Regions from separate parts of the Mesorhizobium sp. M1A.F.Ca.IN.020.03.2.1 genome, predicted to be linked through region 3. Evidence: predicted binding sites of a transcription regulator. Region 3 holds the regulator's gene; each other region holds the start of a gene.

Region 1 (4,138 bases), on a different contig from region 3:
TGCCTTCGCTCGCCGCGCCGGCCCCGGCCTTAGTCACGAGGTTGCCCGGCTCGACGAATTCGCTGTAACCGCCGCCGCCGCTCTCCATCAGCTCGCGGGCCCGCGCCACGAACTCGTCGATGTAAAACTGGTAATTGGTGAACAGCACGAAATTCTGGAAATGCTGCGGGCTGGTCGCCGTGTAGTGCGTCATGCGGTGCAGCGAATAGTCGATGCGCTGGGCCGTGAACGGCGCCAGCGGCCTCGGCTCGCCGAACGCCACCTCGAAAGTGCCGTTGGCGATCTGGTCGTCCGTGCCGTCGAGATCCGGCACGTCGAACAGGTCGCGGATCGGCCGCCTGATCCGCTCGGCAGCCGTGCCATCGACATAGGTGCCCTCCAGAAAGGCGAAATGCAGCGGGATCGGCGTCGTCGATTCCGACACCGTGACCTGGACGCCGTGATTGCGCATGATGAGCCGAAGCTGCTCGACGAGATAGTTCTCGAACAGCTTTGGCTGGGTGATGGTGGTGGCAAAATGCCCGGGCGTCGGCATATGGCCGTAGGCCTGGCGCGAGTCGATCTGCGTGAACGAGGTGGTGGTGACGCCGATCTGCGGATAGAAGGCCCGGTAGCGCCTGCTCTCGTCGCCGCCGGCGGCGAGCTTGGCGAAGGAATCGCGCAGGAATTTGGTGTTGCGGTCGTAGAGCGCCTCCAGCGCCGCGACCGCCTTCTTGGCGTCGTCAAAACTCTGCCTGCCGAAAGGCTCCGGCATGACGACCGATTCGATGGCTTGGGGGTAGATTCGCTTTTCCATGGCCCAATATAGGGATTTGGAAGAGCGCTTGGGAGGGGGAGGCGGGCGCGAAGCCCGCCTTGCGGAGTATTTTTCTCTGGCCGTGTCAGCCACGCTGCAGGCTGACCAGCAGCACGAAGCCGATGCCTGCCTTCTTCGGCGTTGGCGCCTCGATGACCGAACCGGCGTCGGCGCGCATCATCGGCACCGCCAGCACAGGAGCGGCAAGCACCATCAGGATGAGCATCGCCCGCGGCAGGAGCCGAAGAGCTTTGAGGGTGGAGGCAGCGATGCGGTTCATGGTGGTCGTTCCGGTTTCGAGTATTCGTCGTTTCAGCGGCCGAAATGGTTCATGCAGTCCAGCCGGCAGGTATCGGCCATTCGCGGTGAGCGCGCCGGACGGCCGGCTTCGGCCACGAGGATGGCGAAGAACATGCCGAACAGGCTCATCAGCAGGCAGACGATGGTGAAGCGGCCGACAAGCATTGGTCTCTCCTTCAATGGCGAGGAGAATGCCCGAACGCCTCTGAACCGGTTCTGAGACCGATATTCATCTGCCGTTCAAATTGGCTGATGGGGTCATGACCGGCCGAAGGCCTGCGAAGTGCCTTGTCCAGCGTTGCGCTCAGAAACGGCGCTCAAAAAGAAAACGGGGCGCCGGGCCCCGTTTTTGTATCGTCATCCGTTCGACTGTCAGAGCTTGTGCCAGGTCTGGGTCTTGCAGATCAGTCCGCCCAGAACGCAGCCGCTCATCTTTAGCGAGGTGCCGGAAAGCGTCGCCTTGCCGGAATAGGTCTTGTCGGTTTCGGGGTCCGTTATGGTGCCGGTGTACTTGTTGTCGCCGGCCGCCTTGAAGGAGCCGATCGTCTTGCCGGCATATTTGCCGGACTTGAGCGTGATGGAAAACGCCCCGCCGCCGGCGATCGCCGCCGTCGATCCGGCCTGCGTCTTCCAATTGCCCTCGATCGGGTCGGCCGACGCGGCGCCTGCCATCATCAAGGTGGCCGCCAGGGCCAGGCTGACTTTTCGAGACATGCTTGTCCTCCCTTTAGGGTTCCGGCGGGCCTCGTCCCGCCTCTCTGTCCCTTACGCAAACGTAAAGCTAATCCAGCCATCGCCAAAACGAAAGCCGTGCCGCGACGGAAGCTTGTAAGGATTTCGGCCGCGTCGGTCGCTGGAAATGAACGGATGGCGAAAAAGGCTTCGGTTTCCGTGGTTAGCGAAGTCTTGATTCCCGCGCCTCAAATTTTCGACGAATTTGGCGCAGATCGGCTGAATTGCTGGATTCCTATGCTTAACGGTTCTTCGCGTTTACCTCTTGTTTTAGCTTTGTTTTCTTCAAATTAAGCAAGCCATTTAACGACGGATTCAAGGCGAGCCGTCATCCTCGAAAGCATCGAAAGAGCGGCCCGCCCAGGGGAATTCCAGGGACAGAAGGAGGCAGCTCTCGGGAGCAGACAGGGGATTGAAATGGCACGCTTTGAAATGCTTGAAGCCGGCTTCGGCGCCATGGGGGCAACTGCCCAGGCCGACATTCTTTTCGAACTGGGCATGATGTATGCGACCGGCCGCGATTGCGAGACCGACGTCATTGCCGCCCACAAATGGTTCAACATCGCCGCGATCAAGGGATCGCTCCGCGCCGCCGAGCTGCGCTCGGAATTGTCGGCATCGATGTCGAAGGCCGAGATCGCCAAGGCGCTGCGCGAAGCGCGCGAATGGATGACGATGCACTGATTTTGCGGGGTAAGGCCCGAAAGCTCTTAAGGGACAAGGCCGCAAAAAGACGGCCGGTTAACCAGACCAAGAACGCGGCAGGTCAACGAACTCAAGCCGTGCGACAACACAGGGAAGCGAGCGGGTTCAGGCGCGCGGGGCGCCGGGAAGCTCGACTGCAAAAGCCGCGACCGGCTGGGACAAGGCCGGCGCGGCTTTTGCATTTGCGCAGTCTCCGGCTGTATGGGAACGGCGGCTTGGCCCAAGAACTCCCCGTCGGAATGAACCAAATCCCGATACATTGTGCTCTCGACAGTTCCGGCGAAGGGTGAAATTGTCCCGGCTCTCTGGAAGAAGCGTGGCCGGAACGGCCGCGCGCAAGTGGAGGAGTTCTATTGTCATGAAAAGATTGGGTATTTTGAGCGCGGCCGCATTGGGCCTGACGATGAGCGCATCGGTTGCCTTCGCCGACGACATCACGATTTCGGTGGTCGGCCCGATGACCGGGCAGCTCGCCAACATCGGCGACCAGTTCAAGCAGGGCGCGCAGGCCGCGGCGGATGCCATCAATGCCGCCGGAGGTGTCAACGGCAACAAGATCAAGATCGACATCCAGGACGACCAATGCGATCCGAAGCAGGCCGTGTCGGTCGCCAACCGTATCGTTGCCAACGGCGTCAAGTTCGTCGACGGCCATGCCTGCTCGGGCTCGAGCATTCCCGCTTCCGCCGTCTACGCCGAAGCCGGCACCCTGATGATGAGCCCGGCCTCGTCGAATCCGGAACTGACCGACGCCGCGGCCAAGGCCGGCTGGCCGACGATCATGCGCCTCTACACGCGTGACGATGCGCAGGGCGCTTTCATCGGTCCATGGATCGCCAAGAAATATGCCGGCAAGAACGTCGTCGTCCTGCACGACAAGAGCGCCTACGGTCAGGGCGTTGCCGATGCTGTCAAGGCGACCATGAATGCCGGCGGCCTCAAGGAGGTCGACTATGAAGGCATCAATGCCGGCGAGAAGGACTATTCGGCTTTGGTCACCAAGCTGAAAGAGCTCAAGGCCGACGTCGTCTATTTCGGCGGCTACCATCCGGAGGCCGGCTTGATCCTGCGCCAGGCAGCGGAGCAGAACGTCAAGTTCCAGCTGATCATGCCGGACTCGATCGCCTCGCCGGAATTCTGGCAGATCGCCGGCCCGGCCGGTGAAGGCACGATGTTCGTCTTCCCCTCGGATCCGCAGTCGAAGCCGGAAGCGAAGGAGGCCGTGGCCAAGATCAAGCAAGGCGGCTTCACACCGGAAGGTTTCACGCTGTTCTCCTATGCAGTGATCCAGGCGGTGGCCGAAGGCGTCAAGCGCGCCGGCACCGACGACCCGGCCAAGGTCGCCGAGGCGCTGAAGGACGGCAAGCCGATCAGCACCGTGGTCGGCGACGTGATCTTCGACGAGAAGGGCGACCTGAAGAACGCCAGCTACGACATCAACCAGTGGCACGACGGCAAATACGCGCCGATCAAGCCGTAATTCGTTCTGCAGATCGATTGGAAATGGCCGGGATTTGTCCCGGCCGTTTTCGTATGTGCCTTGGCACTGATTTGGAGGCCAGTTCGGCGCTCTACGGCGCCCCCTGGAGTCCTGCCGCCCCAGCC
Region 2 (4,138 bases), on a different contig from region 3:
CGCCGATCAGAGGATCGCTGATCGAGAGCGGAATGAGTTCCGTCACCGGAACGCCATCGCAGTGCCAGTCGACGGCGCCGTCCTTGGGGTTCATGAAGGTGACGGTCGAGCCGACGATAGACAGCGGATAGGGTTCGAGCTTGGTGCCCATCATGTCGGACAGCCGTTCCAGCCGCAGCTTGTCGTTGAGCAGTTCCTTGATCTCGGGAATGTAGCGGTCCGCGCCGGTGATGAAGGTAAGGTCGAGATGCTTGTGCACGGCGTGGCTGGCCTTGAGCTTGAGCGCCGCCTCCTCGATCGCGGCGAGCAGTTGCGGGTCGTAGCCGTGAAGATACTGGGCGACGCCGAAGCTCGACACTTTCCACGCCGTATCATGACCGATGATGGCTTCACGGCTCATCGCATAGCGCAGTTCGGGGATTGTATGGGCGTTCATTCTACTTCTCCAAGGTGGGGGCAACACTTGGTAAACAGTCGATTGAGCACCCGCCCCTGTAAATTTAGGAATGCTGGTGCTACTTTAAGCATAGCTAAAGGTCGAACCCCGTGCGTCTGCTCAGCCAGGTCAACTTAAACTCGCTGAAAATCGTGGAGAGCGCCGCCAGGCACCGCAACTTCACGCGCGCGGGCGAAGAGCAGTTCATTACCGCCTCAGCCGTCAGCCAGCGGGTGAAGAGCCTGGAGGACCAGCTGCGCTTCAAGATCTTCCAGCGCGGCGGCAACGCGGTGTCGCTGACGCCGGAAGGCGAGACCTACGTGGCGCGCGTGCGCGAGGCGCTGGAGCGGATCGTGGCTGCCAGCATGGAGGCGACCGGCCAATCCCAGGCGCATGTGCTGAAGATCTGCGTCTTGCCGACCTTCGCGGCGCGCTGGCTGTTTCCGCGGCTTGCCACCTTCCAGCGGCAGTATCCGGATATCGAGATGCGGGTCTCGACTTCCTATGCCACGCATGAATTCGCGACCTCCGAATACGATCTCGAGATCCGCTATGGCGACGGCAATTTCCCCGGCCTCAACTCCGTGCTGCTGTTCAAGGAGGACCTGACGCCGGTGTGCAGCCGCAAGCTGTTCCGCGAGGTGCTGGGCGACAAGCCGCTGTCCAAGGTGACGCCGGAGGACCTCACGCACTTCACCCTGCTCCACTCCGACACCTGCACCCAGAACTGGCAGTCGTGGCTGGCTTTTGCCGGCGCGAGTTTCGTGCTTGGCGAGACCAAGAGCATCTATTTCGATTCCTGCATGATGTCCTACGAGGCGGCCAATGCCGGCATGGGCTTTGCCGTTGCCAACCGCGCCTATATGGCAAGCGACATCCGAGCCGAGCGGCTGGTCGCCCCCTTCGCGGTCCACCATCCCAACACCGCCGGCTGGTATTTCGTCAGCCCCATCAAGGCGCTCGGCGCCCGCAAGGTGGAGCTGTTCAAGCAGTGGATCATGGCCGAAGCGGCGCTGACGCAGCGCCAGTTGGACCTGGAGATCGCCAACGTGCCGCTGGCGCGCGCCGCGATGGCGTGACGCGGCGGCGCAAGCGACGCAAACACACCCCTGAGATTCTCCGATCTTTGAAGGCCGACAAAGCGTTTGGACGGATACCTGTAGCCGGCTAGCGCGATCGCCCCATGACGCGGCGGAGAGACTCAGCTATCTTTGATCCTGCGGCGGGCCTGATTTTCCCGCTTGGCCGGCGCTTTCCAGCTTCCTCCCAAGCAGCGCCGGCCTTCTTCTGCGGCGCCGCCGCTTCGTCTCCCGACAACATCGTCCGCTCTCATTGCTTCGGCGGCGTGCCGGGCTGGTCGCCGCCGGTGGTCGATTGCGGCACCGGGTTCTTGTCGACCTGCGGGTTTTTGTCGACGGTGTCGCTTGGCGCCTTGGTGGGCTGTACGCTGTTGTCGCAGGCGGCGAGCCCGAGCCCTGCCGCGAGAGCCAGCAGCACAGGAAGTTTCTTCATGACGACCTCCTCTCGTTCGCCCCTTTCTTCGAAGCAAACGAGGCGGCGGCGGTTTGGTTGCGCCGTCCGGCGGGAACCAACGCGCCTGTCTCCGGTTGAACCTCGTTAACTCACGAGGAGATGTCATGATCCGTCTGCTGCTCGTCGGCCTGTTCGGCTACACGGCCTATCGCGTCACGATGAGGATCATCGAGGAGGCGTCCGGCGATCTCGCGCCGCCGGACGATCGGCGGTCGCTGCGGCGCCAGTCGGCGGCGATGGGCGTCGAGCCGAAAAGGTAGATCGGCCGTTCTCGCGCTTGTTGGGAAGATGGCCGGCCTATCCAGCACATGCCGGCGCGTACAGCGTCCCCTCTGCCCTGCCGGGCATCGCCCCCCACTTGGCCGCCTTTGGGCGAGATTAGCTGTATTGCGAACAAAGCGGAAACGATGCTTGATGGGCGATGAACATCGCCGCCCGTGATTCGTCCTTCGAAACTCCTGCCTATCTTGCCCGGCTGAACGACGAGCAGCGGCTGGCGGTGGTGCATGGCGACGGCAAGGTGGCCGCGCCGCTGCTGGTGATCGCCGGGGCCGGCTCCGGCAAGACCAGCACGCTGGCGCATCGCGTGGCGCACCTCATCGTCAAGGGCGCCGATCCGCGCCGCATCCTTTTGATGACCTTTTCGCGCCGCGCCGCGGCTGAAATGGCGAAGCGCGTCGAGCGCATCGCCGGCGAGGTGCTGGGCCGCGATGCCGCGATCATCGCCGATGCGCTATCCTGGGCCGGTACTTTCCACGGTATCGGCGCCAGACTCTTGCGCGACTATGCCGAGCAGATCGGCCTCGATCCGGCTTTCACCATCCACGATCGCGAGGATTCGGGCGACCTGATGAACCTTGCCCGGCACGAGCTCGGTTTTTCCAAGACCGAAAGCCGTTTTCCGACCAAAGCCACCTGCCTGCAGATCTATTCGCGGGCGGTGAACGCCCAGGCGCCGCTCGGCGAGGTGCTGGGCTCGGCCTTTCCCTGGTGCTCAGGATGGGCGGAACAGCTGAAGGAGCTGTTCGCGGCTTATGTCGAGGCCAAGCAGGCGCAGAACGTGCTCGATTACGACGACCTTTTGCTCTACTGGGCGCAGATGGCGGCCGAGCCGGAGATCGCCGCTCACCTTGGCTCACGCTTCGACCACGTGCTGGTCGACGAATACCAGGACACCAACCGGCTGCAGGCCTCTATTCTGTTGGCGCTGAAGCCGGACGGCGCGGGCTTGACCGTGGTGGGCGATGACGCACAGTCGATATATTCCTTCCGGGCCGCGGAAGTGCGCAACATTCTCGATTTCCCAAAACAGTTCGCGCAAGGCGCCGAGATCGTCATGCTGGAGCGCAATTACCGCTCGACCGAGCCGATCCTGGCCGCCGCCAACAAAGTAATCGGCGAGGCAAGCGAGCGTTTCACCAAGAATCTCTGGACCGAACGCCGGTCGTCGCACAAGCCGCAACTGGTAAGCGTGCGCGACGAGGCTGAGCAGGCCAATTATGTCTGCCAGGCGATCCTTGCCGAGCGCGAGGCCGGCACGGCGCTCAAGGCGCAAGCCGTGCTGTTCCGCGCCTCGCATCACAGCGGGCCGCTGGAGGTGGAGCTCACGCGGCGCAACATCCCCTTCGTCAAATTCGGCGGGCTGAAATTCCTCGATGCCGCGCATGTGAAAGACATGCTGGCGATGCTGCGCTTTGCCGAGAACCCGCGCGACAGGGTCGCCGGCTTCCGGGTGCTGCAGTTGATGCCCGGCATCGGGCCTTCGGCCGCCTCACAGATCGTCGAGGCGATGGCGACGTCGCTCGACGAGACGCTCGGCCTTGCCCGCTTCCGGCCGCCGCAGCGCGCGGCCGAAGACTGGCCGGTCTTCCTCGACATCTACAGCGGGCTGCGCGCCGGCGCCAAATGGCCGGCCGACCTCGAGCGGATCAGGCTCTGGTACGAGCCGCATCTGGAGCGTATTCACGAGGACGCGATCACGCGCCGGGCCGACCTGTTGCAGCTCGAGCAGATCGCGTCGGGCTATCCCTCGCGCGAGCGTTTCCTGACCGAGCTGACGCTCGACCCGCCCGACGCCACCAGCGACCAGGCCGGCCCGCCGCATCGCGACGAGGATTACCTGATCCTGTCCACGATCCATTCGGCCAAGGGCCAGGAGTGGAAGAACGT
Region 3 (4,138 bases):
ACGCGCGGCTTCTGCCGCCGACCGGGCCGGTCCGTCCCGAAAGCTATGATTTTTCCTTCGACAGCTATTTTTCCGGCATCGGCGGCAGCGGATTTTTCCTCGGCGACCCGAAAGTCATTCCGCCAACCGACCCGATCGCTCAGACGAGCATCGCCTCGGCCATCGAGAACGCGCGCGAAAATATTGCCGACCACATCAGAAGCACCGTCGGCGGACCCGAAGGCGAGATTGCCGCCGCACTGATCGTCGGCGTGCGCGCCGGCATTCCCGAGGACATCAACGAGGCGATGCGGCGGACCGGCATCTATCACATCATCTCGATTTCGGGCCTGCACATGGCGCTGGTCGCCGGCACGGTCATGCTTCTGCTGCGCGGCGCCTTTGCGCTGTTCCCGGATTTTTCGTCACGCCGGCCGGTGAAGAAATATGCCGCGACAATCGCGCTTATGTCGATCGCCGCCTATCTCGTCATCTCCGGCGTGGTGGTCGCCGCCGAGCGAAGCTTCATCATGCTGGCCGTCATGCTGATCGCCGTGCTTTTCGACCGCGCCGCGCTGACGATGCGCAACTTGGCGATCTCGGCCATCGCCGTCATCCTGGTGTCGCCGCATGAAGTGGTTGGCCCGAGCTTTCAGATGTCGTTCGCGGCAACCGCCGCCCTTGTCGGCGCCTATGCCGGCTGGTCCGACTACCGCGCCGGCAAGGTGAGAGCGCCGCCGGACAAGCGTTCGTTCCTGCGGTTCATGTCGCACAAACTGGCAGTCGGAGCAGGTGGCGCCGCAATGACGTCGATCATTGCCGGAAGTGCCACGGCGCTGTTTGCCATCTGGCATTTCCAGCGCGTCTCGCCGCTCAGCCTGCTGGCCAATCTCGCGATCATGCCGATCGTCACGATCGTGATGTTTCTCGCCGTCGCCAGCGCGGTCATGATGCCGTTCGGCTTCGACGGGCCCTTCCTCTATTTGATGGGCAAGGGCCTGGCGGCGATGATCGCGATCTCGGCGTGGATTTCGGAGTGGTCGCCGGTCGATGCCGTGGGCCTGATCTCGATCCATTCGGTGCTGCTGGCGACGATCGCGCTCGTCATCGCCACGATGGCGACTACCTGGCTCAGGCTGGCCGCAATTCCTTTCGCTGCCGCGGCCGTGATGATCATCCCGCAGGTGCGCACGCCGGACCTGCTGATCTCGGAGGACGCGCATCTGGTGGCGATGCCGATCGGCGGCGGCGAACTCGCCATCAATCGCGCCCGCTCCAACGAGTTCACCACCGATAACTGGAAACGTGCGCTCAAGGCCGAAACGATCGTGCCGCCGGAGACATTCGCCAAGGGCACGCTGGACTTGGCCGATCCGGTCGACCTGCCGCCTGGATCGCCCTTTTACTGCACGGGCGATCTCTGCATTGGCCGGCATCCATCAGGCGCGATCGTCGCGCTCGCCGAGAACCGCGAAGCTGCCCGGCCTGCCTGCGACTTCGCAGACCTCATCGTCATCAACGACGCCACGGCCTACAATCCCTGCCACGATCCACGTATCCTCGTCGTCACCAAGCGGCAGCTCGCGCGCGACGGCAGTGCCGCCGTCTTCTTCGATCCGCAATCGGCGACGGCGCGAGCAACCATTCAATACGCCGTCGAAAAACCGTACCGCCCTTGGCACGAACAGCGGCGCTACTCGCGTGAGGCGAGGGGGTTGGCGCCTTACAAGAAGCCCGAGAAGCCGGAGGCCAAGCCACAGCCCCCTCAGTAGCGGCGGATGAGCCCGACGAGCTTGCCCTGAACCTTGACGCGATCGGGACCGAAGATGCGCGTCTCATAGGCCGGATTGGCAGCCTCGAGCGCGATGGAGGCGCCCTTGCGGCGGAAGCGCTTCAGCGTCGCCTCCTCGTCATCGACCAGCGCCACGACGATCTCCCCGGGGCTCGCAGTGCTGGCGTTGCGGATGATGACCGTGTCGCCGTCGAAGATGCCGGCCTCGATCATCGAATCGCCTTTGACCTCGAGCGCGTAGTGCTCGCCGCCCGCGATCATGTCCGGCGGCACTGTGATCGAATGCGTCTGGTGCTGGATGGCGTCGATCGGCACGCCGGCGGCAATGCGACCCATCACCGGGATGGAGACGGCTGAAACGGCGTCGTCGTCATTGCTGGGCGTCGGCGTGCGGGCGGGCGCCGCGGGTTTGATCTGGCGGCCGAGATTGCCTTGGCCGCCCTGGATGACGCTCGGCGAGAACTTCTTCGCCGCATTGAGGCCGGGCGCGATCGAGTCAGGTAGGCGCAGCACTTCAAGGGCACGCGCCCGGTTCGGAAGCCGGCGAATGAAACCGCGCTCCTCCAGCGCCGTGATCAGGCGGTGGATGCCCGATTTCGAGGCAAGGTCGAGCGCTTCCTTCATCTCATCGAAAGACGGCGGAATGCCGCTTTCCTTGAGCCGTTCATGGATGAACATCAGCAGTTCATGTTGTTTGCGCGTCAGCATGGCGGCCCCCATGGGTTCTGAAACCAGAATCAGAAAAACAAACCCAGAACAAACACTATCTGTTCCAGTTGTGTTCCGCAACCGTTTAAAGTTTAGTGAATGTGTTGACGTTTTGTTCAGCGTAACATCAGAACGGTGCACTCCTCGCCGGCTTCAGCCGCCGGTGCGAAGGGTTGGCGCACGATCAGGCCATTGGCATCGGCGAGCATCCTCAACATCGAGGAATCCTGGGTGCCGAACGGTGTTGCGATCAACCCCCCCGCATCTTCGCGGACCACGGCGCGCACATAGTCCTGCCTGAGATCGTTGGCGTGCATTGCGACGCCTAACCGGGCCGTGCGGATTTCCTGACGGCAGGACCGGCCGCCCAGCCGCGCCAGAAGCGGCTTCAGGAACAGCTGCGAGCAGACCAGGCTTGCGACCGGATTGCCGGGCAGGCCGATGCAGCGAATGTCGCCGAGCCGGCCAAACATCAGCGGCTTGCCGGGACGCATGGCGATCTTCCAGAAGTCGAGCTGCATGCCTTCGCCGGTCAGCACGTCATGGATCAAGTCGTGGTCGCCGACGGAGGCGCCGCCAAGCGTGACGATGACGTCGGCGCCGGCCTTGACCGCCTTCTTGACCAGGGCCGCGATCGCGTCCTTGCGGTCGGCGGCAATGCCGAGGTCGAGCGCGCGCGCGCCGACCGACTGGGCCGTAGCTGTGACGCCACAGGCATTCGACGAGATGATCTGGTCGGGGCCGAGCGCGCTGCCCGGCGGCAGCAATTCATCGCCGGTGGCGATGATGGCGAGCAGCGGCTGCCGCACCACGTTGAGACTCGGATGGTTGGCCGATGCCGCCAGCGAAAGCGCCGCCGGATCGAGCTGGCGGCCTTTTTCGAGGAGCAGGTCGCCCTCGCAGAAGTCGAGGCCGCGGCGACGGACGTTTCGTCCCTCCACGGTCGGCTCGGTCACTTCGATGCCGCCGCCGCCGAGATCGCGGACATTCTCCTGGATAACGATGGTATCGGCGCCTTCGGGGAGCGGCGCGCCGGTGAAGATGCGCACGGCCTCGCCCTTGCCGACAGAGCCGGTGAAGCCACGCCCGGCGGGCGCCATGCCGATCACGGAGAGCCGCGCCGGCGCCGAGGCTACGTCGGCGGCCCGCACGGCATAGCCGTCCATCGCCGACGCATTGAAGGGCGGCTGGGTGCGCAGAGCCACCACGGGGTCGGCCAGCACCCGACCGGACGCGTCGGCCAGCGGCACGCTTTCGCCTGGCAGCGCGGTCGCGCCGTCCAACAGGCGTTGGAGCGCCTCGGCGACCGGAAGCAAAGCCATGCTAAGGACCTACCTTGTAGTCGCCCGACTTGCCGCCGGTTTTCTCGACCAGCCTGATGCCGGAAATCGCCATGGCGCGGTCCGCTGCCTTGGCCATGTCGTAGATGGTGAGGCAGGCAACCGACGCCGCGGTCAGCGCCTCCATTTCGACCCCGGTCTTGCCGGTAACCCTGGCAAGCGCGGTGACCCTCAGGCCGGGAAGCGCGCGATCGGGCTCGATCTCGACGGCAACCTTGGTGAGAAGGAGGGGATGGCAAAGCGGGATGAGCTCATGCGTCTTCTTGGCCGCCATGATGCCGGCGAGGCGCGCCGTGCCAAGCACGTCGCCTTTCTTGGC

Evidence for each region. Region 3 encodes LexA, which represses DNA repair genes until DNA is damaged. Its sites were predicted from a motif close to TGTTCNNNNTGTGTTCNG; they were not measured.
Region 1: the regulator LexA is predicted to act here: its motif matches at 2,095-2,112, upstream of EOA79_RS24985 (sel1 repeat family protein).
Region 2: the regulator LexA is predicted to act here: its motif matches at 2,359-2,376, upstream of EOA79_RS13165 (ATP-dependent helicase).

What each region holds. Positions count from the first base shown of each region.
Region 1 is NZ_RZSV01000204.1:324-4,461, reverse strand. Features, by position in the region: gene EOA79_RS25000 (AMP nucleosidase) at 1-754, opposite strand, end outside; gene EOA79_RS24995 (hypothetical protein) at 882-1,076, opposite strand; gene EOA79_RS32965 (hypothetical protein) at 1,109-1,261, opposite strand; gene EOA79_RS24990 (DUF2147 domain-containing protein) at 1,469-1,810, opposite strand; gene EOA79_RS24985 (sel1 repeat family protein) at 2,246-2,512, shown strand; gene EOA79_RS24980 (ABC transporter substrate-binding protein) at 2,892-4,013, shown strand.
Region 2 is NZ_RZSV01000065.1:7,753-11,890, forward strand. Features, by position in the region: gene EOA79_RS32765 (hypothetical protein) at 1-436, opposite strand, end outside; gene EOA79_RS13155 (LysR substrate-binding domain-containing protein) at 547-1,515, shown strand; gene EOA79_RS13160 (hypothetical protein) at 1,766-1,948, opposite strand; gene EOA79_RS32770 (hypothetical protein) at 2,074-2,229, shown strand; gene EOA79_RS13165 (ATP-dependent helicase) at 2,391-4,138, shown strand, end outside.
Region 3 is NZ_RZSV01000238.1:3,635-7,772, reverse strand. Features, by position in the region: partial or broken gene EOA79_RS26645 (ComEC/Rec2 family competence protein) at 1-1,751, shown strand, start outside; gene lexA (transcriptional repressor LexA) at 1,745-2,479, opposite strand; gene glp (gephyrin-like molybdotransferase Glp) at 2,596-3,801, opposite strand; gene moaC (cyclic pyranopterin monophosphate synthase MoaC) at 3,803-4,138, opposite strand, start outside.